3 regions of the Marinobacter sp. Arc7-DN-1 genome follow, and region 1 is predicted to be linked to each of the others. Evidence: predicted binding sites of a transcription regulator. Region 1 holds the regulator's gene; each other region holds the start of a gene.

Region 1 (9,736 bases):
AGTTTTTCCAGATAGGTGCTGGCTTCCAGGGTTTCCTCGTTGCGGATCTGGCCGACAACGCTTACCCGGGCGACCGGGATCAGGCTGAGTACGCCGTCGAGCATGCCAAGACCCGCACGAAGAATCGGAACAATGGTGATTTTCTTGCCGTGGATCTGTTCCACCGTCACCGGGCCGGCCCAGCCATCGATGGTCTTTTCCTGCAGGTTGAAATCCTTGGTGGCCTCGTAGGTCAGCAGGGCACCGACTTCCTGCGCCAGCTCACGAAAATTCTTGGTGCTGATATCCGCCCGGCGCATCAGGCCGAGCTTGTGGCGGATAAGCGGGTGTTTTACCTCGTGGATTGGCATGGGGTCACCTGTGTGTCTGATTGTGGTTTCAGTGTCTCAATTAAATGGCGCAAGGATACCGTATCTGGCTAGGCGAGTCAGGCTGCGGAGCACTGCTCCGCGTGAAATTCCCTCAGGAGTGGTACGGATCTTGCCATAACCCTTTCAAACGACGTCCCGGCGTCAGAATCCCGACCTTCATAACGCCTTCAGGCGCGGCAATCGGAGAAGTTTCCGGCATGGACAGAGCTTTGGTCCTCAATAACGTCAAAACCCTGACGCGGGGCAATCTGGGCGTACCCGTCATGTTGATGGGGTTGCTGGGCATGATGATTCTTCCCATGCCCGCCTTCCTGCTGGACGTGTTCTTTACCTTTAACATCACCCTGTCGATCGTCATCCTGCTGGTGTGTGTCTATGCCCTCCGGCCCATGGAGTTCGCCTCTTTCCCGACTGTGCTGCTTGTGGCGACGCTGCTGCGCCTGGCTTTGAATGTGGCGTCTACCCGGATCGTGCTGCTGAACGGCCACGAGGGGGGGGATGCCGCGGGTAAGGTTATCGAGTCCTTTGGTGCGGTGCTGATAGGCGGCAACTACGCCGTTGGGCTGGTGGTCTTTGCGATCCTGATGATCATCAACTTCCTGGTGGTGACCAAGGGCGCCGGCCGGGTTTCCGAGGTAAGTGCCCGGTTTACGCTGGATGCCATGCCAGGCAAGCAGATGGCGATCGACGCCGACCTGAACGCCGGTCTGATCAACCAGGATGATGCCAAGCATCGCCGGGCAGAGATTGCCCAGGAAGCCGACTTCTACGGCTCCATGGACGGTGCTTCCAAGTTCGTGAAGGGCGATGCCGTTGCCGGCCTGCTGATTCTGGCCATTAATATTATTGGCGGGGTCGCCATTGGTATGCTCCAGCATGGCCTGGATTTCGGCCTGGCCATGGAGCGCTATGCGCTGCTGACCATCGGTGATGGTCTGGTGGCGCAGATCCCGTCGCTGCTGCTGTCTACCTCCGCCGCCATCATGGTTACCCGGGTTACTTCCAGCCAGGACATGGGCGGGCAGATTTTGCAGCAGATGTTCAGCGCGCCCAAGGCACTCTCAATTGCCGCAGCCATCCTGATCATTCTTGGCCTGATTCCCGGTATGCCCCATGTGGCCTTCCTGGGGCTGGGTACCCTGGCCGGCGGTGCCGCCTGGTATATCTGGAAACATCAGCGCCAGACGATAGAAGAAGAGGGCGTATTCCCGGGACGGAGTGGGGCCGGGGGCGCGCCTCGACCGGCTGGCCGCGATCTTCCGCCGGGCGGTGACGCCGGCTCCGACCAGGGTCGTCAACTGCCGGCGCCGGGCGAAACCAAAGAGTTGGGCTGGGACGATGTGGCCACTGTGGACATCGTGGGCCTGGAGGTGGGGTATCGGCTTATTCCGCTGGTGGACAAGTCCCAGGGTGGCCAACTGCTCAGCCGCATCAAGGGCGTGCGAAAAAAGCTGTCCCAGGATCTGGGCTTTCTGATGCCTTCGGTTCACATTCGCGACAATCTCGATCTGATGCCCAACGTCTACCGCATCACGCTGATGGGTGTGACCATCGCCGAGGCTGAGATTCACCCCGACCGGGAGTTGGCTATCGATCCGGGTCAGGTATTCGGAAAAATTGAAGGCATTGAGGGCAAGGACCCGGCCTTCGGCCTGGATGCCAGCTGGATCGAACCGGACCGCAAGGATCAGGCCCAGACTCTCGGCTATACGGTTGTGGACGCCAGCACGGTCGTGGCTACTCACCTGAATCAGGTGCTGCAGAAGCACGCCCATGAATTGTTGGGCCACGAGGAAGTTCAGCAGTGGCTGGACCAGTTGGAGAAGATTTCACCGAAACTCGCCGAGGAGCTGGTACCGACCACCGTTTCCATCAGTCTGCTTCTCAAGGTGCTGCAAAACCTGCTCCGGGAAGAAGTGCCGATCCGGGACATGCGCTCCATTGCCGAGGCTATCGTCAATGTCCATCCGAAGAGCCAGGATCCAAAGTTGCTGACTACCGTTGCCCGTCAGTCGTTGCGGCGGATGATCGTGCAGAGCATCTGCGGCAATGAGGCGGAGATACCGGTGATTACCCTGGATCCGGATCTGGAACAGTTATTGCTAAAATCTTTTCAGCAGAGTCAACAATCCGGCGGACAGGAAGACATTGGCCTGGTCCTGGAGCCGAATATGGTTGAAAAGCTCCAGCGCTCCCTTCAGGAGAGCGTCCAGCGGCAGGAAATGCTGGGTAAGCCAGCCATTTTGCTGGTTTCCGGGCCCCTGCGGCCGGTACTGGCGAAATTCGCCAGCTACGGGGTAGAGCGTTTGCATGTGCTCTCGTACCAGGAAATACCGGATAACAAACAGATCACGATCGTGGCGTCCGTTGGCCAGTAACGGCGCGGATGACAGAGCGGACGGCGCCGGCACGGCGTTGCCGGTGGAGGAAGAGGCATCATGAAAGTAAAACGGTTTTTTGCCAGGACCATGGCAGAGGCGCTGAAACAGGTCAGTGAACAGATGGGGCCAGACGCCGTAATTCTTTCAAACCGCCGGGTAGACGGCGGCGTCGAAATAGTGACGGCGCTGGACTACGACGAAAACATGGCGCGTCAGCGATTGGGTGACCAGGCGCAGGAAGCCACTAACGGCTCCCGCCTGGCTGAAATGCAGGCGGACCAGCACCGTCGTCTTGAGGACGAACTCGGCCGGTCCCGGGATCGAATCCGAGAGGTCCGGGAAAAGCGGGCCGCCCAGGGGGGCGGTTATGCCGGTACGTCGTTCCCGGCGGTTCAGGAGGTGGTGGGTTCCGGATTTGATGATCAGGATCCGGCTCCGGTCCGGTCCGGGGAGGCCTATTCCGATGAACTGGCACAGATGCGTGCGGAGATCCGTTCCCTGAAGGACCTGATGCAGGGCGGTAAGCCTGAGCCTGAGGTGCCGGCAGCCAATGCGGTTCAGCAGAGACTGGCCGAGCGGCTTCAGGAGTTCGGTCTCGGTAGCGATCTGGCGGGGTCAATTTCTCGCCGCCACAAGGCCGGGCGACTGGAGGATGGCTGGAAGCAATCCCTCAAAATGCTGTGCACCGGCGTACGGACTTCCCGCATAGAATGGCTGGATCAGGGCGGGGTCTTTGCCCTGGTGGGGCCCACCGGTTCCGGAAAAACCACCACCATCGGCAAGCTGGCGGCGCGGTATGTGCTCAGGCATGGTGCCGATTCCGTGGCCCTGGTTACCACTGACCGCTACCGGGTGGCGGCCCACGAGCAGTTGTTTGTCTTCGGTCGCATCCTGAATGTTCCGGTGCGAGTCGTCGACGAGAGCCACGGTCTGGATGATATTCTGGACGAGCTGTCAGACCGTCATCTGGTACTGATCGACACTGCCGGGCTGACCAGTGCGGACAAAGGCTATCAGGAACAGCTGGCCGAACTGGCGCGCAGCCATCACAATGTCAAGACGCATCTGGTGGTCTCGGCCACCAGTCAGCCGCGCATCATGAAATCCGTCTGGCATTGCTATAAGATGGCAAATCTTGCGGGCTGCGTGATGACCAAGATCGACGAGGCCCTGACACTTGGCGAGTCTCTCGGCTTTGTGATGGAAACCGGTTTGCCGGTGGCCTACTACACTGACGGGCAAAAGATTCCCGAAGACCTGCACCACGCGGAAGCGGTTCCGCTGGTGCGGCTGGCCGTGGACCGGCTTAAAACTCTCCAGAAACAGCAGGCGGTCGCAGAAGGAGCCTGAGAGAGCGGGCGCTGAGAGCGGACAGACTGACAGCGAGCGTCCGAAAAGACAGCACCCGGCTAAACGTGGCGAGAGACAAAAAACAGTATGAGCAAAGCACAACCGGTACAGGTGATTGCAGTTTCCGGCGGAAAAGGTGGAGTCGGCAAGAGTAACGTGTCGGTTAACCTCGGGATTGCCCTGGCACAGAAAGGCCGGAGAGTCGTGCTTCTTGATGCCGACCTCGGGCTGGCCAATATCGATGTACTGCTCGGTATTACCGCCAACCGGAACCTTCAGGATGTGCTGGCGGGCGACTGTGACCTCAAGGACGTTCTGGTCGATGGCCCCGGTGGCATCAAGATTGTACCGGCGTCCTCCGGTACCCAGCGAATGACCCAGCTCAGCCCCATGGAGCATGCCGGGCTGATCAACGCGTTCAGCGAACTCGGTGACCAGATCGATGTGCTGATCGTAGACACCGCCGCGGGCATTTCCGAATCAGTGGTGAGCTTTCTGAGAGCCTCCCAGGAGCTGCTCCTGGTGGTGTGCGACGAGCCCACCTCCATCACCGACTGCTACGCCCTGATCAAACTCATGAACCGTGATTACGGCACCAACCGTTTCCGCATTCTTGCCAATCAGGTGAGAAATGAGCAGGAAGGCCGGCACCTGTTTGAAAAACTGACCCGGGTCACCGAGCGCTTCCTGGATGTGGCACTACAATATGTCGGCATGGTGCCTTACGATGAAGCCGTGAAAAAAGCGGTTCAGCGGCAGCGGGCAGTGCTGGATGTCTATCCCAGGGCGAAAGCTTCCCTGGCGATCAAGGCGCTGGCGGAAAAAGTTGATAACTGGCCGCTGCCTTCCTCTCCCCGTGGGCATCTGGAATTCTTTGTGGAGCGGCTCGTCGAAGTCTGAATCGGATCCAGTCAAACAAAAAAACCGGATACATGACATTGGCGAAAAACCTCGGAATCTATAACCAGTCAGGCGCGCAGAAGCCTTCCCAGCTCGTTGAGGAGCACGCGCCTCTGGTAAAGAAAATTGCCCTTCATCTGATGGCCCGGCTACCAGCCTCTGTGCAGCTTGACGACCTGATGCAGGCCGGAATGATCGGCCTGCTCGAGGCGGCTCAACGCTACAGCGCCACCAGGGGCGCAACCTTCGAGACCTACGCAGGCATCCGGATTCGCGGTGCCATGGTGGATGAGATCCGCAAGGGCGACTGGGTTCCCCGTTCTGTGCACCGTAATACCCGCCGCATTTCCCAGGCCATCAAGGCCGTTGAAGATCGTCTCGGCCGGGAAGCCCAGGATCTGGAAGTGGCTGAAGAACTGGGCATGGGGCTGGCCGAGTACCATTCCTACCTCTCCGACTCCAACAGCGGCCGACTTTTTAGTCTCGATGAGCTCAATGAATCCGGCGAGCTGCCGATAGAACAGACAGAGCCACGGGATAATCCGCTCGAAGGACTCTCGTCCGACGCGTTCCGCCGCAGTCTTGCTGAGGCTATAGAGGAACTGCCGGAGCGGGAAAAACTGGTGCTGAGCCTGTATTACCAGGACGAGCTGAACCTCAAGGAAATCGGCGCGGTGCTCGGCGTCAGTGAAAGCCGGGTCAGCCAGATTCACAGCCAGGCGGCCTTGCGCCTTCGCGGACGGTTATCGGACTGGCGCCAGGATACGGGCAACTGATCACCGCCTTTGTGTGTCTGCAGCGGAGCAGTCTGTAGTTTTTGGTAACCGATGCTTTACAACCGAAGCAAAGATCAGACAATAAGCGGTTAAAACAGCGGCCTGCTAGACTTCGAGCCGAAAGGTCAAACGAATTCCGGGTGTTACTAACTGGAGGTCCCATTGGACAAGAACATGAAAATTCTCATTGTGGATGACTTTTCCACAATGCGACGGATCATCAAGAACCTGCTGCGCGATCTTGGCTTCACCAATACCGATGAAGCCGATGACGGCAACACGGCGCTGCCGATGCTCAAAAGCGGAAAATATGATTTTCTGGTAACCGACTGGAATATGCCGGGCATGTCCGGTTTCGATCTGCTCAAGGCCGTCAGGGCTGACGAGAACCTGAAAACCCTGCCGGTGCTGATGGTGACCGCGGAGGCCAAGCGGGACCAGATCGTTGCCGCTGCCCAGGCGGGTGTGAATGGCTATGTTGTCAAGCCGTTCACTGCTGCGGTGCTCAAGGAAAAGATTGAGAAAATCTTTGAAAGAATCCAGTAACCAGAGGTCGGATGGCTCTCATGAGCGATAGCAAAAAGAACCATCGGGGCCTCGAACCAGAGGTGACGGAAAAGCTCCAGCGTCAGGCAACCGAACTAGCTGAAAGCGTCAATGCCGGCGAATATGCCAAAGCCATGACCCTGATCAATGAACTCAGCGAAGTCAGGGATCAGAGTCTGTACCGCGAGGTCGGGCGACTGACCCGAAGCCTGCACGAAGCGATCCGGAACTTTCAGATAGATCCCCGTAACGCTGAACAACAGGAAGCGCTGTCAAAAATGACAGATGCCTCTGACCGTCTCGAATACGTGGTGCATATGACCGGTGAAGCGGCCAACCGGACCATGGATCTGGTCGAGGCAACCATGCCGGTAGCCAACGCACTGAGAGACGAGGCGGCAGCCTTGCGGGACGAGTGGCAACGTTTGCGCCGCAGGGAGATGCAGCCGGCAGAATTTCGCCAGTTGTATGGCCGGATCGACAAGTTCTTCGCTGGCATGGCCACGGACGCGGACACCATGTACAACAATCTCTCGGAAATACTGCTGGCCCAGGATTTCCAGGATCTCACCGGGCAGGTCATCCAGAAAGTCACCACGCTGGTGAAAGAGGTTGAGGAACAGATGCTCAGTCTGGTGGTGATGGCCAGTCATGTTGATCAGCTGACGGGCACCGTGCACCAGATTGATGACCAGGAAGAATCTGCGGAAAAGGGCGTCGGGCCCCAGATCAAGGCCGATGAGCGTGAAGATGTAGTCTCGGGACAGGACGATGTGGATGACCTGTTGTCCAGTCTCGGTTTCTGAATAGAGAGGGTAACGCATGGCGTTTGATGCTGATGACGAGATTTTGCAGGACTTTCTGGTAGAGGCCGGCGAAATACTCGAAAAGCTGTCAGAGCAGTTGGTAGACCTTGAGCAACATCCTGATGACAGTGATCTGCTCAACGCCATCTTCCGTGGTTTCCACACTGTCAAGGGTGGGGCAGGCTTCCTGCAGCTTGATGCTTTGGTCAATTGCTGCCATTCCGCCGAGAACGTGTTCGATATCCTGCGCAATCACAAGCGCAAGGTGGATTCAGAGCTGATGGATGTGGTTCTGGAAGCCCTCGATAACGTCAACGCGATGTTTGAGCAGGTCCGGAACCACGAAGAACTGACGCCCGCCCCCGACGAATTGATTGCAGCGCTCGACGCTCTGGCACGGCCGGAGGTCGAAAGTGTTGCCCCGGCCACCACCCCACAGCAGGAACAAACGACGGAAGACGACCCGACGGAAGACGGGGGCGACATCACCGACGACGAATTCGAGAAGTTGCTGGATGCATTGCATGACGAGCCATCCGGCGCCCCCCCATCGCCGTCCAGCCCCGACGCTGGAGCCGGCAAGAACGAGAGTTCCGGTGATGACGAGATCAGCGATGATGAGTTTGAGGCGCTTCTGGACCAGTTGCATGGCAAAGGTCAGTTTGCCGGTGCGCCTGCCAGGGATGAGACTCCCGGCAAGGAAGACGAAAAACCGTCCCCGAAGACTGAAACCGGCGGCAGCGATGACCTGATCACAGACGATGAATTCGAGAAGCTGCTGGACGATCTCCACGGCAAGGGCGGAAGCCCGACCGTCGGCGGCCAGCCGGCTTCGCCGCAAAAACCGGAGAAGCCGAAAGCCGAGCCACCCAAGGCGGAAAAACCGAAGGAAGAACCGAAATCCGCTGACAGACCGGGCACCAAAGGCGGTGCGGCACCGGCCATGCCATCCAGGGAGCATGCCCCGGCCGCAGAAACCACCGTGCGCGTCGACACCAAACGCCTGGATGACATCATGAACATGGTGGGCGAGCTGGTGCTGGTTCGGAACCGTTTACAGCGCCTCGGTGCGGCAAGCGAAGACGAACACATGCACAAGGCGGTCTCGAACCTGGATGTGGTAACGACCGATCTTCAGTCTGCCGTGATGCAGACCCGCATGCAGCCGATCAAGAAAGTGTTCGGGCGTTTCCCGCGGGTGGTCCGGGATCTTGCCAGAAGCCTCAAGAAAGAGGTGAATCTGGTGATGCATGGCGAGGAAACCGACCTCGACAAGAACCTGGTGGAGGCACTTTCCGACCCACTGGTGCACCTGGTCCGCAACTCCGTCGATCACGGTATTGAGGCGCCGGATGTCCGGGAAAAGGCCGGCAAGCCGCGCCAGGGCACGGTCACGCTGTCGGCAGAACAGGAAGGCGATCACATCCTGCTGTTCATCGAGGATGATGGGGCCGGTATGGATCCCGAAGTGTTGCGTCGCAAGGCGGTGGAAAAGGGGATTTACGACCAGGATGCAGCTGATCGCCTGACCAATACCGAGTGCTACAACCTGATCTTTGCCGCGGGCTTTTCGACCAAGGATCAGATTTCGGATGTCTCCGGCCGTGGGGTCGGCATGGATGTGGTCAAGACCAAGATTGGCCAGCTCAATGGCCAACTGAGCATTGAGTCGGAGTTGGGTAAAGGGTCGCGAATTGTTATCAAGGTTCCGTTGACGCTCGCGATCATGCCCACCCTGATGATCATGCTCGGCGACCAGTCCTTTGCCTTGCCGCTGGTGAACGTGGTCGAGATTTTCCATCTGGATCTTACCAAAACCAACGTTGTCGACGGCCGGGAATGCATCGTGGTTCGGGAAAAAGTGTTCCCGCTGTTCCACATCAAACGCTGGCTGGTGCGTGACAACGGATCCCGGGAAGCGCCGGAGAATGCCCACGTGGTGATCGTCGCCATGGGCACCAAACAGGTAGGCTTTGTGGTCGACCAGCTGGTCGGGCAGGAAGAGGTGGTGATCAAACCGCTGGGTCGTGCACTCCAGGGTACTCCGGGTATGGCCGGCGCCACGATCACCGGTGATGGTCGAATCGCGCTGATTATTGATGTTCCCAGCCTGCTGCAACACTACGGTTAAGTCGTGACCGGCAGGTGACAATGGAATGGGTAGGAGAAGTGGATGACAGTTTCTGTCCTGGTCGTTGACGATTCAGGGTTTTTTCGAAAACGGCTGACGGAAATCCTGACCAGCTCCGGCCAGATCAAGGTCGTCGGCGCTGCCACCAACGGCCGGGAAGGCGTGGAGCTTGCCGAGAGGCTGCGTCCGGATGTGATAACCATGGATTACGAAATGCCGGTTATGGACGGTATTTCTGCCGTGCGCGAAATCATGCGCAAGCATCCGGTGCCTGTTCTTATGTTTTCCTCGCTCACCTACGAAGGTGCGCGGGTGACCCTGGATGCCCTGGAAGCCGGCGCTGTTGACTTTCTGCCGAAGAATTTCGAGGAAATTGCCAGGGATAACAGTCAACTCCAGAAAATCCTGATCGACCGGGTTCTGGATGTCGCCCGCAGCCGACCTGGCGCCCGTCCGGCTGCTCCGTCCCGGCCCG
Region 2 (9,736 bases), 1.2 Mb from region 1:
ATATTAGACTTCTAATCTCATAAAGTCTATTAAGGGACAGAATTCAGTGGGGCCCTCTTCACGCCACCGCGCGGTTCTTGGGGACAGCAGGACCGGCTTCGGAAAGCGACCTTCTCGAACCATCGCCAAATGCTCTTGGAGCAAACACGGTAACGTTGACTTACTTCTTTGATGCCATAAATAATCCCCTGTCGGGCGTTTCCGGGGAAACTTTCCGGTGTAGGCACGCCGGGCATAAACCAATCCGCTTGCCGCATCAACACTGGATGTCGTCAACACAGTTCGTGTGATTAAGCCGACCAGAAGTATCGACTCTCCTCCCTCCTTAAATCCCCTTTTCAGCCTCCTGTGTGTGCTTGCGAACAGACAGACGAGCGGTCAAACACTGATCCTGAGAGCCTGTGCTGGCGTCCGCTGACTGCCTTGGCATCTGCTGCGTAACGGGTCCGGGCCGAGCACGTAATAGCGCATTTCGGAAATGCAATCTGAAAAATGCAAGTAAGGAGCTTCTCATGATCAGAGTCTACACTGCGGCAATCACGCTCTGTTTTCTGGGTACCCTGCCTATGGCAGCATCCGCACAATCCCCAGAGTTCGGCCCGAATGAAGGCGACCGCGAATTCTCCCTCTCCGGAACAGGCAGTAACGACCGGGATTTCAACAGCGGCAGCTTCGGCGTGACCGGCGATCTGGGCTGGTATTTGCGGGATAACATGGTTGCCGGTGCCCGGCAAAGCATCAATTACGCCAGCATCGAAGGAGAAAGTGTCAAGGATGATTTCTGGAACGGCTCAACCCGTGGTTACTTCAACTATCAGTTTCTCGCTGATCGCGCGCGCCCCTTTGTCGGCGGCAGTCTCGGCGGGATCTACGGCGATGGCGTCAAGGACAGCGCCTTCGCCGGCCTGGAAACGGGAATAAAGTACTACGTGCGGACGAAGACCTATTTCCTCGCCCGAGCCGAATACCAGTTCTTCTTCAGCGACACCAACGACGCATCGGATGCCTTCCAGGACGACGGAGCCTGGGCTTATACGGTGGGTCTGGGTTACAACTTCTAATCCACAGCGAGCGCTGACGAAGTAGAGGAAGTCCTGAAACCTACTTCGTCGTCGCATCGCTGGCTGATTAAAGTTTTCTGTCCATCAGTGTTTCGCCAGATAGTCCTTTTGCCCTGGATCATCCGATAAATCGTAAGAATGTTCATCGTTGTATTCCGTTTTTTTGGATTCTCTAAGTTAAGATGCGAGTCCGACCCACCAAACGGAACCCCAAATGGCCCGCTTCACCGAAATCGGCACCGCAATCATTCCCGGCAAGGGAACCCGATTACGCCTGCTTCAGCGCAACGATGAGTTCTCTATCAAGATTGCCGGCACTACCGGTGAGTTGATGAACAGCCGGATACACGGCTCGGAAGATGCGCTCGCCACGCTGGCATGCGAGCGGATTGCAGATCAACCCTCCCCCCGGGTACTGATTGGCGGGCTGGGAATGGGGTTTACTCTGGCCGCAGCGCTGTCAGCACTGGGCGAGGATGCGCAGGTAACGGTGGCTGAACTGGTTCCCGAAGTTGAAGTGTGGAACCGGGGGCCGCTGGGCGCTGCTGCCAGGAACCCGTTGAACGATCCCAGGGCCAGCGTTCATGTTGGTGATGTGGCGGAATTGCTTAGAAGCAGCGATGGCGAATGGGATGCCATCCTGCTGGATGTCGACAACGGCCCGGAAGGGATGACCCGCAAGGAGAACAACTGGATTTACTCCCCGGATGGTATTGCCGCGGCCCAGAAATCCCTGCGCCCCGAGGGCATCCTGGCTTACTGGTCCGCCGGCCCGGAGCACGCATTTACCGAGAGGCTGCGCCGCGCCGGGTTTTCCGTGGAGCCGGTTACGGTGCGGGCTTTGCGCCCTGGCAAGGGCGCTCGTCACGTTATCTGGCTGGCGTGGTAACTGTTAACGCGCCGGTTTATGGCGACCGCCCTGGTTAAGCCGGAACTGCTCGATGGTTTTTCGCAGGTTTTCCGCCATGGAGAGCAAGTCTCCCGCAATGCGGGCCGTCTCCTTGGCGTCGCCGGAGGTCTGCTCCGCCGAACGGCTGATTTCGATTACGTTGTGATTGATGGATTCGGCAACCTCGCTCTGCTCATTGGCAGCGCTTTCCATTTCCTGGTTGAGATCGGTAATCTGGCGCACCGCCGCCGCAATGGCCTGTAGCTCGGATTCCACCTTGAGAATCGCGGATACCTGCTGTTCCGCCATCTCCGAGGCGTGTCGCATGGTGGCCACGCAGTCCACCACTTCGCCCTTAAGCCCATTGATGGTGTTACGGATTTCCTCGGTGGAATCCTGGGTGCGTGAGGCAAGTGCGCGCACTTCATCGGCGACCACCGAGAAGCCACGGCCCTGCTCACCGGCCCGCGCGGCCTCAATGGCGGCGTTCAGCGCCAGCAGGTTGGTCTGGTCGGCAATGTTGGAGATTACCTCCAGCATATCCGACATCTGACTAGTGCGCTGATCCAGCTGTTCGATGCGTTGTGCGCCGCTCTGTACTTCGCTGTTCAGCGCCCCGATGCCTTCCACCGCGTTGCGGGCGAGGCTCTCACCCTTAGTGGCGGATTCTGCTGTGTCCGCCGATTTACGGGTGGTGTGAATGGCGTTTTCCCGGACCTGCACGGCGGAAGCCGCCATTTCCGTGGTGGCGCTGGCCACCTGGTCGGTGTTGTCCCGCTGGGCCAGCACCTCGCGCTCGGTGGTGTCCGCCTTGCCAGCAATACTGCGGGCCGCCTGCTCCACTTGCTCGGCGTTGTCCATCACGGTGTTCATGCTCTCCCTGATCTTCGCCATCATCCGGTTAAACGCGCGGGAGACAGAGCCAATTTCGTCATTACGGGTTACTTCCAGCTCAATGGTCAGGTCGGAATTGCGGGAGATCTCGTCCATCCTGTCGTGGAGCCGGCGCAGACGGGAAAACACCAGCCGGCCCAAGGCCGCTGCCGTCAGGAAAAACACGGCGACGAATATGGCCACCTGGATGCCACCACTGGTGAGCAGCTGTTGGTGCAAACGGGCATCGCTTCCCGCCAGGGAATAATCCACCCGGATAGCGCCAAGTACGTCCCCTTCCCTGGCCTGGTGGCAACCCAGGCAGTTAACGCCCTGATAGTTCTCCCGGGCAATCACCGGCTCAATCAGGGTGTAGACCCGGCCCTCCTCATTTTTGGAATAAGCCTCCACCCGCTCGCCGGACAGCGCTTTCCTGTCCAGGGGCTCCCGTTTCTGTTCGGACTCCTTGCCGGTACCAAAGACCCGGTTCAGCAGATCACTTCGAATCACCCGCACATCCAGAACATCCTCGGGGGCCTTCACCTTTTCCCGAAGCACATCCCGGTTGCCAATGGTGCCGGTGATCATCATGGTGTTCAGCCCGTCGAAATAGGACTTGGCCAGCCCGTCGACATACTTGTGGCTGAACTCTTCAACATGGGCACGCTGTGAATTCGCGCTATAGAGCACGGTAAACACAAGTACCAGCGAGAAAGCCGTCGCCAGGGCAACGAGTAACAGGAATCGAATGGAGTAGTGTTTTTTCATGATAACCCGACTCAGGAACCGCTCTGCGGGCGGCTTGAAAATTGGTTTGACTGGATAAAATAACGGCCAACTGTCGCCGGACTTTATAGATATGTGTCATTTTTTTCCTGACTTGGGTCAGATCGGGGAGAGGTCAATGACACTCCCTGCATGGAAAAAGCAAACCGGGGAAAGTTCGGTGGAGTTGGCCTGAAAGCTGCAGGAACCAGTGGTAAGTACCAGAAATCTCAAGCACTGACTGTTCGGCAACCGCTCTCGGGCAAGCCGAAGGAGGAAAACCATCCATGTCCCTACTGACTTCACTGATCCGGGCAAGCACCCAGTTCCAGCAGGCCATGGAAAAGCGCCAGACACCGGCCACAGGCCCGGAAACCGCAGCGGCCAAGGCCCAAACAAAAACCGTAGAAGCCGAGCCGACCGCCGGTGATGACCGCTTCACACCCTCGGACAACAGTCAGACCGACCTCGGCCGCCTGAAGGCCCGCCGGCTCGCCATGGCCGACTACAAACAAACCGTGGGGCAGGATCTTGCCTTCGTGCGGGAGACACTTCGGCATAAACTTGCCGAATACAACCTGCACCCGGCAACCGCGCTCAACGTAAGCAAATATGAAAACGGCAGCGTTGCCGTGGAAGGAAAAATTGCAGACAAAACCCGGGCACTGATTGAAAAAGACCTGAACGTGAACAAAAACTTCAAGGAAGCGTTCAATCGCCTGAGCGTCAACGAACCGACGCTTGATTTCATGGACAACGCGCTCAAGCTGAACCAGGCCTACGGGGTCAACAACCCGCTACTGGACACACTGATCAGTGAAAACCAGCAGTTCAACGGCCTTCAGGACCTGGTTCACCGGTACGATACCCTGCGGCGCTCGGTGGGCGCCGGGCAGATAGAAGCGGCGGGCAATACTCGGGCGTACGCTTTCAACCTGAACGCCCGGGCATAGGATGGCCGACAGCGCCCCATCCGGGTAATCAAACTTCGAAAGGCGCCGGATCCCCTTTGCCAACCCGGGTCACCACCGGCGCTTCGCCGGTGAAGTCCACCACCGTGGTTGCCTCCATGCCGCAGAACCCGCCGTCAATAATCAGATCCAGCTCATGCTCCAGGGTATCCCGGATGTCGTAGGGATCGGTCATCGGCTCTGTCTCACCGGGCAGGATCAGCGTGCTGCTCATAATCGGCTCACCGAGCTCACCCAGCAACTCCTGAACAATGGCATTGTCCGGCACCCGCACACCGACAGTCCGCCGCTTGGGATGAAGCAACCGGCGCGGCACCTCACTGGTGGCATCCAGAATGAAGGTGTAGGGCCCCGGCGTGAAATTCTTCAGCAACCGGTACTGGGTGTTGTCTACCTTGGCATACACGCCAATATCGGAAAGATCCCGGCACACCAGCGTGAAATTGTGCTTGTCATCCAGCCTGCGAATCCGCTTGATCCGGTCCGCCGCCTGCTTGTCACCGAGGTGGCAACCAATGGCATAGGCGGAATCCGTGGGGTACACAATCACCCCCCCGCGGCGAAGGATATCCACCGCCTGGTTAATCAGACGCTTCTGCGGCGTCTCCGGATGGATCTGGAAAAACTGACTCATTAACCCTCTCCCTGAGCGGATCGTGCCGCCATCGCCGGACCCTTCTTGGACCCGCCCATACAATTCGGAGACTCCGGCGCCACCTGCCCGGACGCCTCCCACTCCTCTGGAGAATACAGATGCAGCGCCAACGCATGCACCTCCCCCTCCAGTTCCTCGGCCAGCACCTTATAAATCGCCTGATGCCGCCGCACCCTCATCTGCCCCTCAAACTCCGGTGACACCAGCGTCACCTTGAAATGAGTTTCAGAATTCGGCGGCACACTGTGCTTGTGGCTCTCGTTCTCCACCTGAAGAAAGCGCGCATCGAACGCCTCGTTCAGTTTGGTTTCAATTGCGTTTTGAATTTTCATGTTTTAGGACTCCTACTGCTCAACCCGAGGTTAAGGGGGCGAATTGCATGTGACCCGACGCGGGTATGGAGATAGCTTTCCCAAAAGTGTGTGTTGCCATGGATGGCAACACCAAGCCCCCATGGAAGGGTTCACGGCGTCTTTTGGGAAAGCTACTTCCACAGCCGCCTCCCCCATGCCCACCAGTCTACTACACATATCAGGCACCGCCCGAACCTTGACAGCTCAAAGCCAAAGCGCCACATTCCCATCCCGTTTCCAAAACACCAGACCCCATGCACCTGTACATCGCCGAAAAACCAAGCCTGGGCCGCGCCATCGCCGCCGCCCTCCCCGGCCCGCACCAGAAAGGCCAGGGCTGGATTCGCTGTGGCCAGGGCGAACAGGCTGCCACTGTCAGCTGGTGCATCGGCCACCTCCTGGAACCGGCGGAACCGGCCCGCTACAACCCGGCCTGGAAAAAATGGCGCCAGGAAGACCTGCCCATGTTTCCCGAAAAATGGCAAGTCATGCCCAAGGACAGCGTGCGGCAACAGCTCAATGTCCTCGAATCCCTGATCCGCCAGGCCGAAACCATCACCCATGCCGGCGACCCGGACCGCGAAGGCCAGCTTCTGGTAGACGAAGTTATCCGCTATTTTGGCGCCCGCGCACCGGTAAAGCGGATCCTGATCAACGATTTGACCCCGGCAGCCGTGGCCAAAGCCCTCCAGAGCCCGAAAGACAACCGCGAATTCCGGCGCCTGTCCCATTCGGCGCTGGCCCGGCAACGGGCCGACTGGCTCTACGGCATCAACCTCACCCGCTTCTACACCCTCAGCTATCAGCAACAGGGCGAACAAGGCGTCTATTCCGTTGGCCGGGTGCAAACCCCGGTGCTTGGCCTGGTGGTGGAACGGGACAACACCATCGAAAACTTCCGGCCCAAGCCCTATTTCCGGATTGAAGCCCGCTTCAAGGCCCAGGAAGAGGAAGCCGACCAGCAAACCTTCACCGCCCGCTGGCTGCCCGACGAACAATTCCGGGACCACCTGGACGAAGAAAACCGCCTGCTGAGCCGGGAAGTGGCCGAGCAGATAGCCGAGAGCGTACAAAGCCGGCCCGGCACCATCACCGAATCCCGCTTCCGCGACCGGCCGGAAGCACCGCCGCTACCACTGTCCCTGTCGGCGCTGCAGATCGAAGCCGGCCGGCTGTTCCGGATGGGTGCCAAAGACGTGCTTGATACCGCCCAGAACCTCTACGAGCGCCACCAACTGATCACCTACCCCCGTTCCGACTGCAGGTACTTGCCTGAGGGCCATTACGACCAGCGGGAACAGGTAGTGCGTGCCATTGGCCGGGTGGCACCGGATCTTCAGGAAGCCTGCAATGGCGCAGACCTGGGCAGGAAGACTGCCGCCTGGAACGATAAACAGGTCGATGCCCACCACGCCATCATTCCAACCAGCCGGCCGTCCCCCAACGGCAAACTCAGTGCGGCGGAACAGAAAATCTACGGCCTGATCAGCCGCTACTACCTGATGCAGTTCGCTGCAGACGCAGTTCACCGGGAAGGCAAGCTGACGGTACGAGTAGCGGAGCATCAGTTCCGCGCCACGGAAACGGCCATTCTGGTGCCCGGCTGGAAAGCCCTGGAGCTAAAACTCCGGGAAGGGCGTGCCGAGCCGGAGAAAACACCGCTGCCCCGGCTGGAGAAGGGCGAACCGGTGTTCTGCGAAGACAGCACCATCGCCGAACGCAAAACCCAACCACCCCAGCCTTTTACCGACGCCACGCTGCTCTCGGCGATGACCAACATCGCCCGTTTTGTAACCGATGCCGAGCTTCGCAAAACCCTGCGCGAGACCGATGGCCTGGGCACCGAAGCTACCCGGGCTACCATCATCGACACCCTGTTCAAACGGGATTATCTGTACCGGGACAGCCGGCACATCCGCGCCACCGACAAAGGCAAAGCCCTGATCCGTGCCTTGCCCGAATCGGTCAGCAAGCCGGATCGCACGGCGGTGTGGGAGGCCACCCTGGAGGGCATCCGCCGTGGCGAGGGCGACCCGAGACAGTTTCTGGAGACCCTGAAACGGGAAATCCGCGGCTTCCTGAACCGGCCCCAGGGGCAGCCAGCCGGCGGCTCCACGCCCCCGGACACAGACGCACCCGAGAACCCGCCCCACTGCCCAAAATGCCGGGCCCCCATGCTCGAACGGGACGGCAAGTTCGGGCGCTTCTATGCCTGCACCCGCTATCCGGACTGCCGCGGCACCCGGCCACTGGAAGAGGCCAGCCCCCAGGACGGCACCAGCCAGAAACCGATCCCCTGCCCCCACTGCTTCTCGCCCCTGGTTCGGCGAAAAGGCAAAAAAGGCTGGTTCTGGGGCTGCAGTAATTTCCCCGGCTGCCGACAAACACTGGATGACGACAACGGAAAGCCCGCCGTCCGTTTACGCAAGTCTACATAACGATACTGAACACAGATGCACATTTTGTGATAATTGATTGATATAGCAGAGCACTCTGCCCAAAGCTCGGCGCCATGCCAGGCAAAAAAAGAAGCAACACTCCGGGAGAGACTTAATGCGTATTGCCTTGCTTGAAGACGAAACCGAACAGGCACAGCACATCCAGTCGATTCTGTCTGAGCGCGGACACCACTGCGACAGCTTCCCTACCGGCCAGAGCTTTCTGAGCGCGGTATTGCACCGCAGTTATGACCTCCTGATTCTGGACTGGCAGATTCCGGACATGACCGGCATTGATGTTCTTGAAAGCATACGGGCCCAACTGAACTGGCCGATTCCCGTGGTTTTCCTCACCCAACGGGACAGTGAAGCGGATATCGTCCGCGCCCTGGATGCGGGTGCCGACGATTACCTCGCCAAGCCTGCCCGGGCGGCGGAACTGGTGGCACGTATCAACGCCCTGGCCAGACGCACAAACCCGGACAGCGAGAAAGAAGCACTTCGCTACGGGCCCTTCGAAATCAACACTCAGCACCGGATCATTTCTCTGCACGGCGAAGGACTCACGCTGACGGACAAGGATTTCGACCTGACCCTGTTCCTGTTCCAGAACCAGGGCCGCCTGCTTACCCGGGAAATGCTTCTGGAGCGCGTCTGGGGCCTGGCCCGCGACATCAACACCCGCACGGTTGACACCCACATGAGCCGCCTTCGCCGTCGTCTGGGTCTGAATCCGGAAAACGGTTTCCGGATCAAAACCATTTACCAGCGCGGCTACCGCCTGGAAGCCATGAAAGCCCGGGAGCAGGATGTTGATCCGACTGAGACAGACACGGTAACCAATGATTGATGCCCCGGCGCCAAAGCTGCCTGCACTGCTGCTGATAATTGTCCTCCTGGCCTGTGCGTTTCCGGCGGGCGCGGAGCTGTCGGTAACCCGTGGGTCCGCCGGGCAGTCTGACGCTTCATCTGCCAGCCTGGTGCCGGAATGGATCTATACCCTGCACCCGGGCGAGAGTTTCCCGGAAGTGGCAAACGACTTGCTCGCACAGAAGTACAGCGCCAACCGCCTGCTTCAGTACAATAAGATCACCAATGGTGCCACCCTCGGAGCCGGCGACGCCATTCGCATTCCCCTGGCCTGGCTGAAGCGCCAGCCCCAACCGGCGAAGGCCGCCACCGTCTCGGGAACCGTTCAACTGATTTCAGGCAACACTGGCCGCAAGATTCGCCTGACCGAAGACACCCTGATTCAAGTAGGCGACGAGATTCTGTCTGCCTCTGGTACCGCGACCATCGAACTGGCCGACGGCTCGGAAGTACGGATCTCTCCTAACTCCCGCCTGATATTCAACCGTCTGACCCAATACGGCAAAGCCGGTATGGTCGACACCCGCCTGCGGCTCAACCACGGTGAAATCCACACCCGGGTGAAACCGATAATGGAAGGCGGAGCACGTTTTGAGATTGAAACTCCGTCCGCCGTGGCCGCCGTGCGCGGCACCGCATTTGCCCTCCAGGCCTCAGCCAAAGGCACCAGCCTGCAGGTAACCAAGGGCGAGGTGGATTTCGGCGCGCCGGGCAAAACCCGCCGCATCCCAGCCGGGTTCGGCGCCAGCCTGTCTACCAATAGCACCAGTGGCCTGAGTATTCGCCGCCTGCCGCCCGCTCCGGAAATTAACCCTCTGCCACCCACGCTGACCCAACTGCCATCAACCATGACCTGGCGGG
Region 3 (9,736 bases), 2.0 Mb from region 1:
CCGCCATGCACTGGCCATTGATGAGCGCCGGGAGGATTTCGAACCTACGCTCTGGGAGCCCCGGGACAAGCTGGATCTGAAACAGGTGTGGTTTGCCGGTTCCCACAGTGATATCGGCGGTGGTTACCCGGCAGACGATCAGGGGCTGCTGGCTTCCGACAGCGCCCTGGAATGGATGGTGCAGCAGGCCAGGAGCGCCGGCCTGGATATTGAGGAGCACCTGCCCGCCGGTATCAATCCCAGCGCCAGGGCCAGGCTGCACAACTCACGGCGCCATATTTTCCGGTTTTCAACGCCTCTGGTTCGCAACCTGAAACCGGACAATGTCGAGACCGCCATTCACCCGTCCGTGGCCGAGCGCTGGCGGTTGGATCCGGATTACCGGCCGCCAAATCTGAAGCAGATAGGGTTTGCCGGCTAGGCTGCCTTGTTATTACCTATGGCGCAGGCGCAGGCGCGTGAGCAGAGTTTCGCGGCTGAGAAACCTGGTGCTGTCATAACGGGGCTGCATCGAGTCCGCCAAGGGCCAGAATCTGTTTTCGGGCGTCCGCCTTACGATCTTCCAGGGTTTGCATGATGCCCGTGAGCGCCGCAGGGAAAACCGCCGGTGCCGCCTTCCGGAAATGTTCCAGCATCTCAATCTGCACATGCAGGTCCTGGAAGCGGCCATAGAGCTGCTGCCGGGCTTTCAGGGTTTTCAGGTTGCTTTTCCAGGTTTTTGCATCCAGCTCCATCAGGTATCGGATGCGTTTGAGCTGCTTGCGCAAACGGTGGATATCCTCATCCGGCGAGGTGTGCATCAGCTCAACGGTATGCCTGTTGAAATCTTTGGTACGACGCTCCACAGCCTTTCGGATGTCTTTGGGGCTGAGTGTTCCGGCCAGTTTGTGAAACTTCCGGGAATCGATCAGGTTTTGCCAGTGGTCCATGCTGTCGTGGTAGCGTTTGCTGCCCAGGCGCTTCACCAGTTTGCTGTGTTTGCTGGCGGCTTCGCTCTCAAACCAGACCTGTAAGGCCACCTGCATTTCGCGGTTGTCGCCGCATAGCTCCGGCAGATCCTGCAGAAAGACATGCAGATCCCTTAGTGGCCCGGTGGCCTTGGCGTGGCGCTTCAGGGTTTTCACGCCCTTCGCCAGTGTCTTGTCGCCATTCACTTCCAGCACCGATTCGGCGATGGCCCGGCTGCGGCGAATGGCAATGCGGTACTGGTGCAGGAACTCGTCATCCAGGCCCAGAATGACACCCTGTTCCAGTTGCCTCAGGCGTTTTAACTGATGGTGGAGTGCGGCGGGGATGTCTCTGGCCGGGTCGTCACCATCGGTATTGGCTTTCTTTTTCTGCTTTCGTGAGAAGTGGGCGTAGCTGAAGTCCGGCGGCGTCAGCAGGGCCACAAGTTTGCCCTTACCCCGGTCAAGCTGGTGCCAGTGTTTGATCGGCAGCCGGATGTGAATAAAGCTGGCGGTCGGTAACTGCTCCGGCGGTCGCTTCAGCAGCCACTGGGCCAGTTCGAGTAAGGCGGGATTATGGCCTATGAGCATAACCCGGGATTGGTCATCCCGGTGTTGCAGCCAGCAGAGCAGGCGCCGGTAGTCGAAGGTGTAGAGTTCACTGAGGGCGTGGCGTCGTCCTGGCGGGACATTGTCGGGCAACACACCGTCCAGGGTGGCCTGGGCCCGCGCGGCATCGCTGCTGACTATGCCGCCGCCGAAGGCGCCTGCAGATTGCAGCGCTTTTGCCAGTGGCGCGAGCTGGCTTTCCCCCCGGGCATTGAGCGGACGATCCCGGTCGCCCAGCCCTTCATCGGCCCAGCTGGATTTGGCATGGCGTACAAGAAACAGGTGCTTCATGGGCCTACCTTCGAAGTGGTTCTTTAGTCTAGGAATTCCTCAAGATAATCAGGTTACTGCCGATAGCTTAATTACCTGAAAATAATTTGCGAATAACAGTTTAGTCATGGAAATGGGGGCCGCGCCATGAGTTCCTGAAACCTGTCTTAACAAACCGGAACAGATCTGGCTGAAGGGTCTGTGGATAATTCGCCACAAGAACAATTCCCTGGGAGCGGGCACGATGAAATTTCTGAGTCACCTGACAATACGAACGCGTTTGCTGGCAGCTGTACTGGTGCCGGTACTGATTACGGCCGCCACCCTGGCCTGGATTACCGCAAGCCAGATTCAGGTAAACGCGGAAGAGGAAATCAAACGCCTTGAGGCCAGCCTTCTGCAAGCCCGGAAGGCCGGCCTTCAGAGCCTGATCGATGCCGCCAAAGCGGTGGTTCTGGAGGCCAAGAACGATCCGTCCCTGAGCGAAGAGCAAGCAAAAGAGGCGGCTGCAGCGCGCCTGCGCTCAATCCGTTTCGATGAAACCAACTATGTGTTCGCCTACACCCGCGATGTCTACAACCTGGCTTATGCACCGGATCCGTCCAAAGAGGGGCCAACCAACAACGCGACGCTGAAACGCCTGGTGGGTGACCTCTTCGATGCCGCCGAGAGCGATGGCTTTTACGGTTATGAATGGATGAACCCCGCCTCCGGTAACGAAGAGCCCAAGCTGTCCTATTCCACCGTCATCCCGGACTGGGACTGGATGATCGGTGCCGGCGTGTACATCACCGATATCGAACGGGAGCTGGCAGCCGCGCGGCAGGAGATGGAAAGGGGTATGTCGGCGACCCTCGGATTCATCCTGCTGGTCACCGCGATTGTTGTCGTGATCGCGCTGGTGATCGGGATCTTTGTTGGCCGGAGCGTAACCACGCCGCTGAAACGTGTCAGTAACATGATGCAGGAAATCGCCGACGGTGAAGGTGATCTTCGCCAGCGCCTGCCGGATGAGGGCAAAGATGAACTGGCCGAGCTGGGCCGACGGTTCAATGCCTTTGTGGTCAAGATCCAGAACACCATGCGGGAAGTGGGGGCTACGACCGATCAGGTGGCCTCGGCCGCGGAAGAGCTGAGCCGTGTCGCGAATGAAACCCGGGCATCGGTGCAGGAGCAGGGCTCGGAGACAGATCAGATCGCTTCCGCCATTAATGAAATGGCGGCCACGATTCAGCAGATCTCCGGCAATGCCAACGAGGTCGAGAGTGCTGCGTCAGATGCGGACCGTATGGCCCGGGAAGGCGGTGAAACCATCAGTAGTGCCCAGGGTGCGGTAAACCAGCTGTCGGAAGAGATTCAGGATACCGCGAAGATTATTGATGCGCTGGCTGAAAAATCTGACGATATCCAGCAGGTTCTGGACGTTATTCACGCGGTGACCGAGCAGACCAACCTGCTGGCCCTGAACGCCGCTATCGAGGCAGCCCGAGCCGGTGAGCATGGCCGTGGGTTCTCTGTGGTCGCCGACGAAGTACGCCAGCTTGCCAGGCGTAGTGCCGAATCCGCCGATCAGATTCGCGAGATGATTGATGGTTTCGTTACGGAATCCAAGGCATCCGTTGAACGCATGAACACATCACGGAAACACTCGACCGAAACGGTCGAGCGGATCAATCACGCAACCGACGCCCTGAAAACGATCGAGACCTCTGTCGGCCAGATCCACGATCAGGTTACCCAGATTGCCACGGCGGCTGAGCAGCAGAGCCAGGTCGCGGAAGAGATCAACCAGAACGTGGTCCGGATTGTGGATGCCGCACAGCGCAGCGATACCGGTGTGACCCAGACCAACGAAGCCAGCCACGAACTGGCGCGCCTGGGCGAGAGCCTTCGTGAGCTGGTAGGGCAGTTCAAGGTCTGATATCTGTTCCCGGTATTTCGCTGACTGGCGGCTTCGCTGATTGGCGGAACACCGTGAGCAAGCTATGATGGAGGCGTAACAGAGATACCTGTTTTCATGCCAACAATAACGGAAGCCAACACAATGACAATCCGGAAAACACTGCTTGCGGCCGTCGCTGCTGCAGCCACCGTCTTCAGCATGTCCTCGGTTGCCGAGGAAAACTTCACTTTGCGCCTTGCGCAAACCTGGGGCCCCAATTCTCCGATTCTGGGGGAGACCGTTCAGAATATGGCGGATATGGCAGAGGCCATGTCGGCTGGCCGACTGGAAATCCGCATTGATCCGTCCAACAAGCACAAGGCGCCGTTCGGAATTTTTGATCTGGTGCGTAACGGCCAGTACGACATGGGGCATACCGCGTCCTATTACTACAAGGGCACGATCCCCAATGCCATGTACTTCACCACCATCCCGTTCGGGCTGATTGCACCTGAAATGTACGCTTGGTTCTATTATGGTGGCGGCATGGAACTCATGCAGAAAGTCTATGAGCCCTATGGACTGTTGTCGTTCCCGGGCGGCAACACCGGTAACCAGATGGGGGGCTGGTTCCGCAAGGAGATCAACTCCCTGGAGGACCTGAAGGGTATCAAGATGCGCACTCCGGGCTTTGCCGGCGAGGTGATGTCTGAGCTCGGCGTTGCGGTGACCAATATTCCCCCGGGCGAGCTCTACAGCGCCCTGGAGCGCGGTACCATTGATGCGGTGGAGTGGGTTGGCCCGGCTCTGGATTTCCAGATGGGCTTCCACCAGATCGCCAAGTACTACTACTCCGGCTGGCAGGAGCCGGGTGCGGAAGTTCAGTTCCTGATTAACCAGAAAACCTGGAACAAGCTGCCGAAAGATCTTCAGGAGATCCTGAGAGTCGCCATGCGCACTGCGGCTTACGACATGTATATCCAGAGCACCCATGAAAGCGGTGTGGCCTGGGATCGCATGAAGGAAAACTACCCTGATGTCACCCACAAGGTGTTCCCACCGGAAGTCATCGAGGCCCTGCGCCGTACAACGAACCGGCTGCTGGCGGAGGCCGCCGAGAAGGATGAGCTGGCCAGGGAAATCATTGAGTCACAGCGCGGCTATCTCAAGCAGGTGCGCCAGTGGACCAATATTTCAGACAAGGCATACCTGAACAGCGTCGCTGAAGACTGAGTCTGACAGGCTGCTGGGGGCCTCCCGGCCTTGGTTTTCGGTGGAGAATCTCCTGAGTCAGGAAAAGCCACGAAGCCGGGAGGTCCTATGAAGTTCATTTTCGAAGTGCATGTCCGGGAAGGTCACACCGCTGAGGAATACGCGGACGCCTGGGTCCGGGCCAGTAAAATCATCCAGCAGGCACCGGGTGCCCGGGGCACTGAGCTGCACCGCAAGATCGGCGCCCCCAATACCCTGATTGCGATTGCATCCTGGGAAAGCAAAAAACAGCGGGACGTCATGGAGAAGCAACATGATCCGGACGTGGCAGCCATCATTCGCAGCGCAGCGCCGTTTGTGGAGATCAGGCCCATTGGTGAGTTCGAGGACCCGGAATGGGTTGTGATGCCCCCCGTGACAGAATCAGGCAACACCATCCGCGTTTTCTATGACGGCGCCTGCCCCGGTTGCCGGCGAGACCGGCGCCGGTATGAACGCCTGGCGGGCCGTGCCGCGGATCAGGTGGAATGGGTCGACATTACCGGGCGGGATGAGGAACTGAAGGCCAAAGGCATCGATCCGAAAACGGCGCTTCAGGAACTGCATGTGGAGGACCAGTACGGTGGTATCCACAGTGAGCTGGACGCCTATGTTCTGTTAATGTCCCGGGCGCCAATACTCAAACCCCTGGCCTGGCTGATCAGTCTGCCGTTGGTTCGACCGCTACTGCGCCGGCTCTATCATCGCATGGTCACAAGGCGTCTTGAGCGCACCGGCCGGATGCCCTGATACCGGCCTACGGATTTTCCGGGCAGTGCTCCATAATCAGGGCTGCCCGCCAGGAAACGCCGGTTCGCCTTCCTGATGCCCCTGTTTGATCTCTCAGACGATCAGAACCGGGCACTTGGCATGGGATGCAACACGGTGCGACACACTGCCCAGGAACATACCATCCTTGTCACTGTTGGTACCCTGGGCGCCCACGACAATCAGGTCGGCTTCCTTATCGTGGGCGAATCGGGTGATCACCTTTGAAGGGCGACCCGCCTTCACAAACCCACGAACTTTGGTGGCACCCTGCTCCCTGGCCAATTCCTTGGCGTCATTGACCACATCCCTGGCGAAGTCTGACAGCGCCTTGTCCGGAATGTCCATGCCCGCAGGCCGCCCACGTGAGAGCGAGGCCTCGAACAGGCTGTGGTGCTTGTACACGCAGAGGATGTAGATTTCGGCCTCGGGAATGAGCTTCTGAAGATCTATGGCCTTGTTGAGCGCTTTCAAAGACGTTTTCGACCCGTCCACCGCTACCAGAATCCGTTTGAACATGAGTGTGTCTCCCTGTGGGTTTCCTGTAGCCCGGCCTAGCGATAAGCCAGGTCACGAAGGAACAGAGCGATTTGCGGAAAGGTGATGATCAGCGCAGCGGCCGCGAAGAGTATGACAATGAACGGTGGCGTACCCCGGATCACCTCCCAGTAGGGACGCTTGAAAATCGCGATGGCGGTGAAGATGTCAACACCGAACGGCGGCGTGGCCGAGCCAATGGCCACTTGCAGGGTAATTAGTACCCCAACAAGCACAGGGTCCAGGCCGGTGGACTGGATGGCCGGCGCGAAGATGGGGGTCAATACCAGGATTACCACAATCGGGTCAACAAACATACAGGCAATAAAGAACGAGATGCTGATGGCGATCAGCACACCAACCGGTCCGGCGTTATTGACGCCGACGGCTTCAAGGATGGCTTGCGGGATCTGGGCGAACGAGATGATCCAGGAGAAAGCGGTGCCTGCGGCTACCAGAATAAAGACCACCGCCGTAATCAGGCCGGTGGATTTGGCAATCTTCCAGATATCTGCGCTCTTCAGTGAGCGGAAGATGATGAATTCCAGAATCAGCGCATAGAGCACACATACAGCAGCCGCCTCAGTGGGGCTGAAGATGCCACCGTAGATACCACCAACGATAATGACCGGAAAACCCAGTGGCCAGAGCGCGTCCCGTGTGGCCACTGCCCGCTCTTTCCAGCCGGCCTTGTCTTCCGTCGGCAGCTTGTTCGCATGGGCATAAATCAGGCAGTAGATGGAAAACATGGCGAGAATAAGCAGGCCCGGGCCGATACCCGCGATGAACAGCTCGGCGATGGACGTTTCCGCGACCACACCATAGATAATCATGCCGATGCTCGGCGGGATCAGGAAGGCAATGTCACTGGAGTTGATAATCAGTGCCAGTGTGAAGGAGTCGGAGTAGCCCGCTTTCAACAGCTTGGGACGCAGTGGGGAGCCGACAGCGACCACGGTGGCCTGGGTTGAGCCGGACACCGCGCCAAACAAGGTGCACGAGGTCGCGGTGCTGATGGCCAGACCGCCCTTGATGTGGCCGATAAAGGACATGACCATGTGAATCAGACGGTCTGCCGACTGGCCCCGGGTCATGATATCCGCAGCGAGAATAAACATGGGAACCGCAATGAGCGAAGCGGGCCGGATACCACCCATCATCTGCTGGATCAGGGTTTCCATCTGGCTGAGGCCGCCGAAACTCATTATGAAACCGATGATCGCGGCGACGAGCAGGGGGATCATCATCGGGAAGCCGAGGAGCAGCAGCACGAGCATGATAAGCATCAGAGTGGTCGCCATGAGCGAGTCCTTCCTTACGGGTTACTGGCGGATTGGGGATTCACACTTCCGACTCGGTGTCTGCGTAGCCATCTCTTACACTGGTCGACAGGAAAACATCCGGGCTGCGGAAATTCTTGATGGCCGTTAACAGATACTGGATACCGGTGATGGTGAACCCGATGGGTGCCCACACGTAAATTATCCACACATCGAAACCCAGTGCTGGTAAGATCCGGCCACGCCCTGCGAGTGTCACGATGTATTCATAGGAGTAGTAAGCCAGAAAGAACATTACCGCGGAGGTGAACAGGGCAATGATGATCATCAGCACCTTGCGCCCCATCACCGGAAGCGCGTCGAATATGGCCGACATGCGGATGTGTCGACCGTGCCGGGCGGCATAACCGATCCCGGCAAAGGTAATCAGAATGATCAGTATGCGGTTGACTTCACCGGTGAAGAACATGCTTTGCTGCAGGAGGAACCGTGATATCACGTTGGCGCAGGTGTTCAGCGCCATCAAGAGCACCCCTGCCGCGAGCATGACGGCTTCCAGCTTGCTGATGAAAACATCAATAGTGCCCAGAAACCCGGGCAGGCCGGACTCGTAGGTGCCGGTGTCGTCTTCAAGATCCGGGGAATTCTCGGACATGGGGTCTGCTCCAGAACATGTCGCTCCCGGCCGGTAGGACCTCCCCGGCGGGGCGGGGTTTAATCCGCTTCCCGCTGGCGAGGGCCGGCGGGAATGGTTCGTTGCAGGTTCAGTCGTTCTGAACTTCTTTAAGGTCTTCCTTGAACTGGTTCAGCAGTTCTTTACCGCTCTCACCGGTCATCTCGATGAACTTCTTTTCAACCTGCGGCGCACGGGCCTTGAAGGCTTCAATCTGTTCTTCGTTCAGGCGGGTGACCGTGACATTATCGCTGGCCTTCCTGATCTTGGCCAGGGCTTCGTCCGCGAGGCCGTCGATGTGCACGATAATTTCTTCAAAGGCGTAATCCGCCGCGTCCTGAACCAGTTTCTTGTCCGCATCAGACAAGCGGTTGTAGAAATCCTGGTTGGCCATCATGGCGGTGGTGAACCAGCCGTGGCTCGTGAAGACCAGATTCGGGGACACTTCATACAGGCCGCCGGACTCGATCCAGAAGATCGGATTTTCCTGGCCCTGGATCATGTTGGTCTGCAGGGCGCCGTATACTTCACCCCAGGGCAGCGGGGTCGGGGTTGCACCGAAGGCGGAATAGGTCTCGGAAAGAAGCGGGTTGGTCATAACCCGGATCTTCTTGTTGTTGAAGTCAGCAGGCTTGGTGACCGGCTCATCGACGGTCACAACCATTTCCCCTTCCGGGTACATCTTCAGGAGCTCGAGACCTTTGTCCGCGTAAAGTTTCGGGAAGTCTTCGTTGATGGCTTCGCTTTCCCGGAAGAACTTGATGACCGTGTCCATGTCGGTCGGCATCAGGTAGGGGATGAAGAAGATCTGGGCCTCGGGAATGAGGGACCCGGTGAAACCGGGGGACTGGTTTACGAAGTTCAGGATGCCCGCCTGGGTCTGCTCCATGATGTCGTCGGACTCGCCCAGTTCACCGAAACGGTAAATCTGCAGGGTGTGATCGGAATTGTCCTCAATGTATTCCTTGAACTTGTAAGCGAATACATCCTGCACGTCGCCTTCATACTCTTCATGGGCATACCGCCAGTTGGCGGCATTCACAGAGTTTGCCGCGGTCATGGCCGCGAATGCGAACGCTGAAATTCCGGCCAGTTTCTTGAACGTACTCATGCTGCTCATCGGGTTTTCTCCGTTCGTTTTTTTGCTGAAATTTATTGTTACATTAATAAAGACTGGCAAAACAACGTGGTTTTCGCAAGAAAACGGCCAAAACAATAATTTCAGGGGCACAGGGTTTAGCGGTTTCGCAAGTTTATGAAATCACGGTTTATTTGTATCTGAAAGGCAGGTTTCGAGGAATTGGCGGAACTCAATGAGCACACGCCCGATGCTGTTTTCCAGCCGGTGGCCATCGGGCAGAACCAGAATGGGCATCCCTTGCTTCCGGGCCAGATCAAGCACGGGCGCAACCGGCACGACGTTGTCGTCCCAGCCATGAATGACCTGGCTATGGCGGGCCCGGATCGTCGGGCTGGACTGGGGGTACTTCGCCATGGCCAGCGCCGGTGCGAGAAGGAA

What was found. The regulator FliA, encoded in region 1, starts transcription of late flagellar genes. The targets are predictions, from matches to a motif close to CTAAAGTTTNNNNNNNNNNNGCCGNTAA.
Region 2: a site for FliA is predicted at 3,651-3,678, ahead of D0851_RS19380 (methyl-accepting chemotaxis protein). Genes of this name have one in related genera too.
Region 3: a site for FliA is predicted at 1,886-1,913, ahead of D0851_RS14195 (methyl-accepting chemotaxis protein). Genes of this name have one in related genera too.

What each region holds. Positions count from the first base shown of each region.
Region 1 covers NZ_CP031848.1:1,022,651-1,032,386, reverse strand. The annotation lists gene upp (uracil phosphoribosyltransferase) at 1-350, opposite strand, end outside; gene flhA (flagellar biosynthesis protein FlhA) at 569-2,749, shown strand; gene flhF (flagellar biosynthesis protein FlhF) at 2,810-4,102, shown strand; gene D0851_RS04775 (MinD/ParA family protein) at 4,190-5,002, shown strand; gene D0851_RS04770 (RNA polymerase sigma factor FliA) at 5,035-5,778, shown strand; gene cheY (chemotaxis response regulator CheY) at 5,941-6,324, shown strand; gene D0851_RS04760 (protein phosphatase CheZ) at 6,345-7,130, shown strand; gene D0851_RS04755 (chemotaxis protein CheA) at 7,147-9,261, shown strand; gene D0851_RS04750 (protein-glutamate methylesterase/protein-glutamine glutaminase) at 9,304-9,736, shown strand, end outside.
Region 2 covers NZ_CP031848.1:4,134,254-4,143,989, reverse strand. The annotation lists gene D0851_RS19390 (hypothetical protein) at 513-1,061, shown strand; gene D0851_RS19385 (spermidine synthase) at 1,276-1,950, shown strand; gene D0851_RS19380 (methyl-accepting chemotaxis protein) at 1,954-3,591, opposite strand; gene D0851_RS19375 (hypothetical protein) at 3,876-4,541, shown strand; gene D0851_RS19370 (L-threonylcarbamoyladenylate synthase) at 4,570-5,193, opposite strand; gene D0851_RS19365 (BolA family protein) at 5,193-5,546, opposite strand; gene D0851_RS19360 (DNA topoisomerase 3) at 5,822-8,005, shown strand; gene D0851_RS19355 (response regulator transcription factor) at 8,121-8,855, shown strand; gene D0851_RS19350 (FecR domain-containing protein) at 8,848-9,736, shown strand, end outside.
Region 3 covers NZ_CP031848.1:3,017,757-3,027,492, forward strand. The annotation lists gene D0851_RS14185 (DUF2235 domain-containing protein) at 1-421, shown strand, start outside; gene D0851_RS14190 (CHAD domain-containing protein) at 495-1,847, opposite strand; gene D0851_RS14195 (methyl-accepting chemotaxis protein) at 2,071-3,747, shown strand; gene D0851_RS14200 (TRAP transporter substrate-binding protein) at 3,871-4,941, shown strand; partial or broken gene D0851_RS20860 (antibiotic biosynthesis monooxygenase family protein) at 5,029-5,334, shown strand; partial or broken gene D0851_RS20865 (thiol-disulfide oxidoreductase DCC family protein) at 5,374-5,709, shown strand; gene D0851_RS14210 (universal stress protein) at 5,803-6,246, opposite strand; gene D0851_RS14215 (TRAP transporter large permease) at 6,282-7,565, opposite strand; gene D0851_RS14220 (TRAP transporter small permease) at 7,606-8,199, opposite strand; gene dctP (TRAP transporter substrate-binding protein DctP) at 8,309-9,337, opposite strand; gene D0851_RS14230 (YqiA/YcfP family alpha/beta fold hydrolase) at 9,479-9,736, opposite strand, start outside.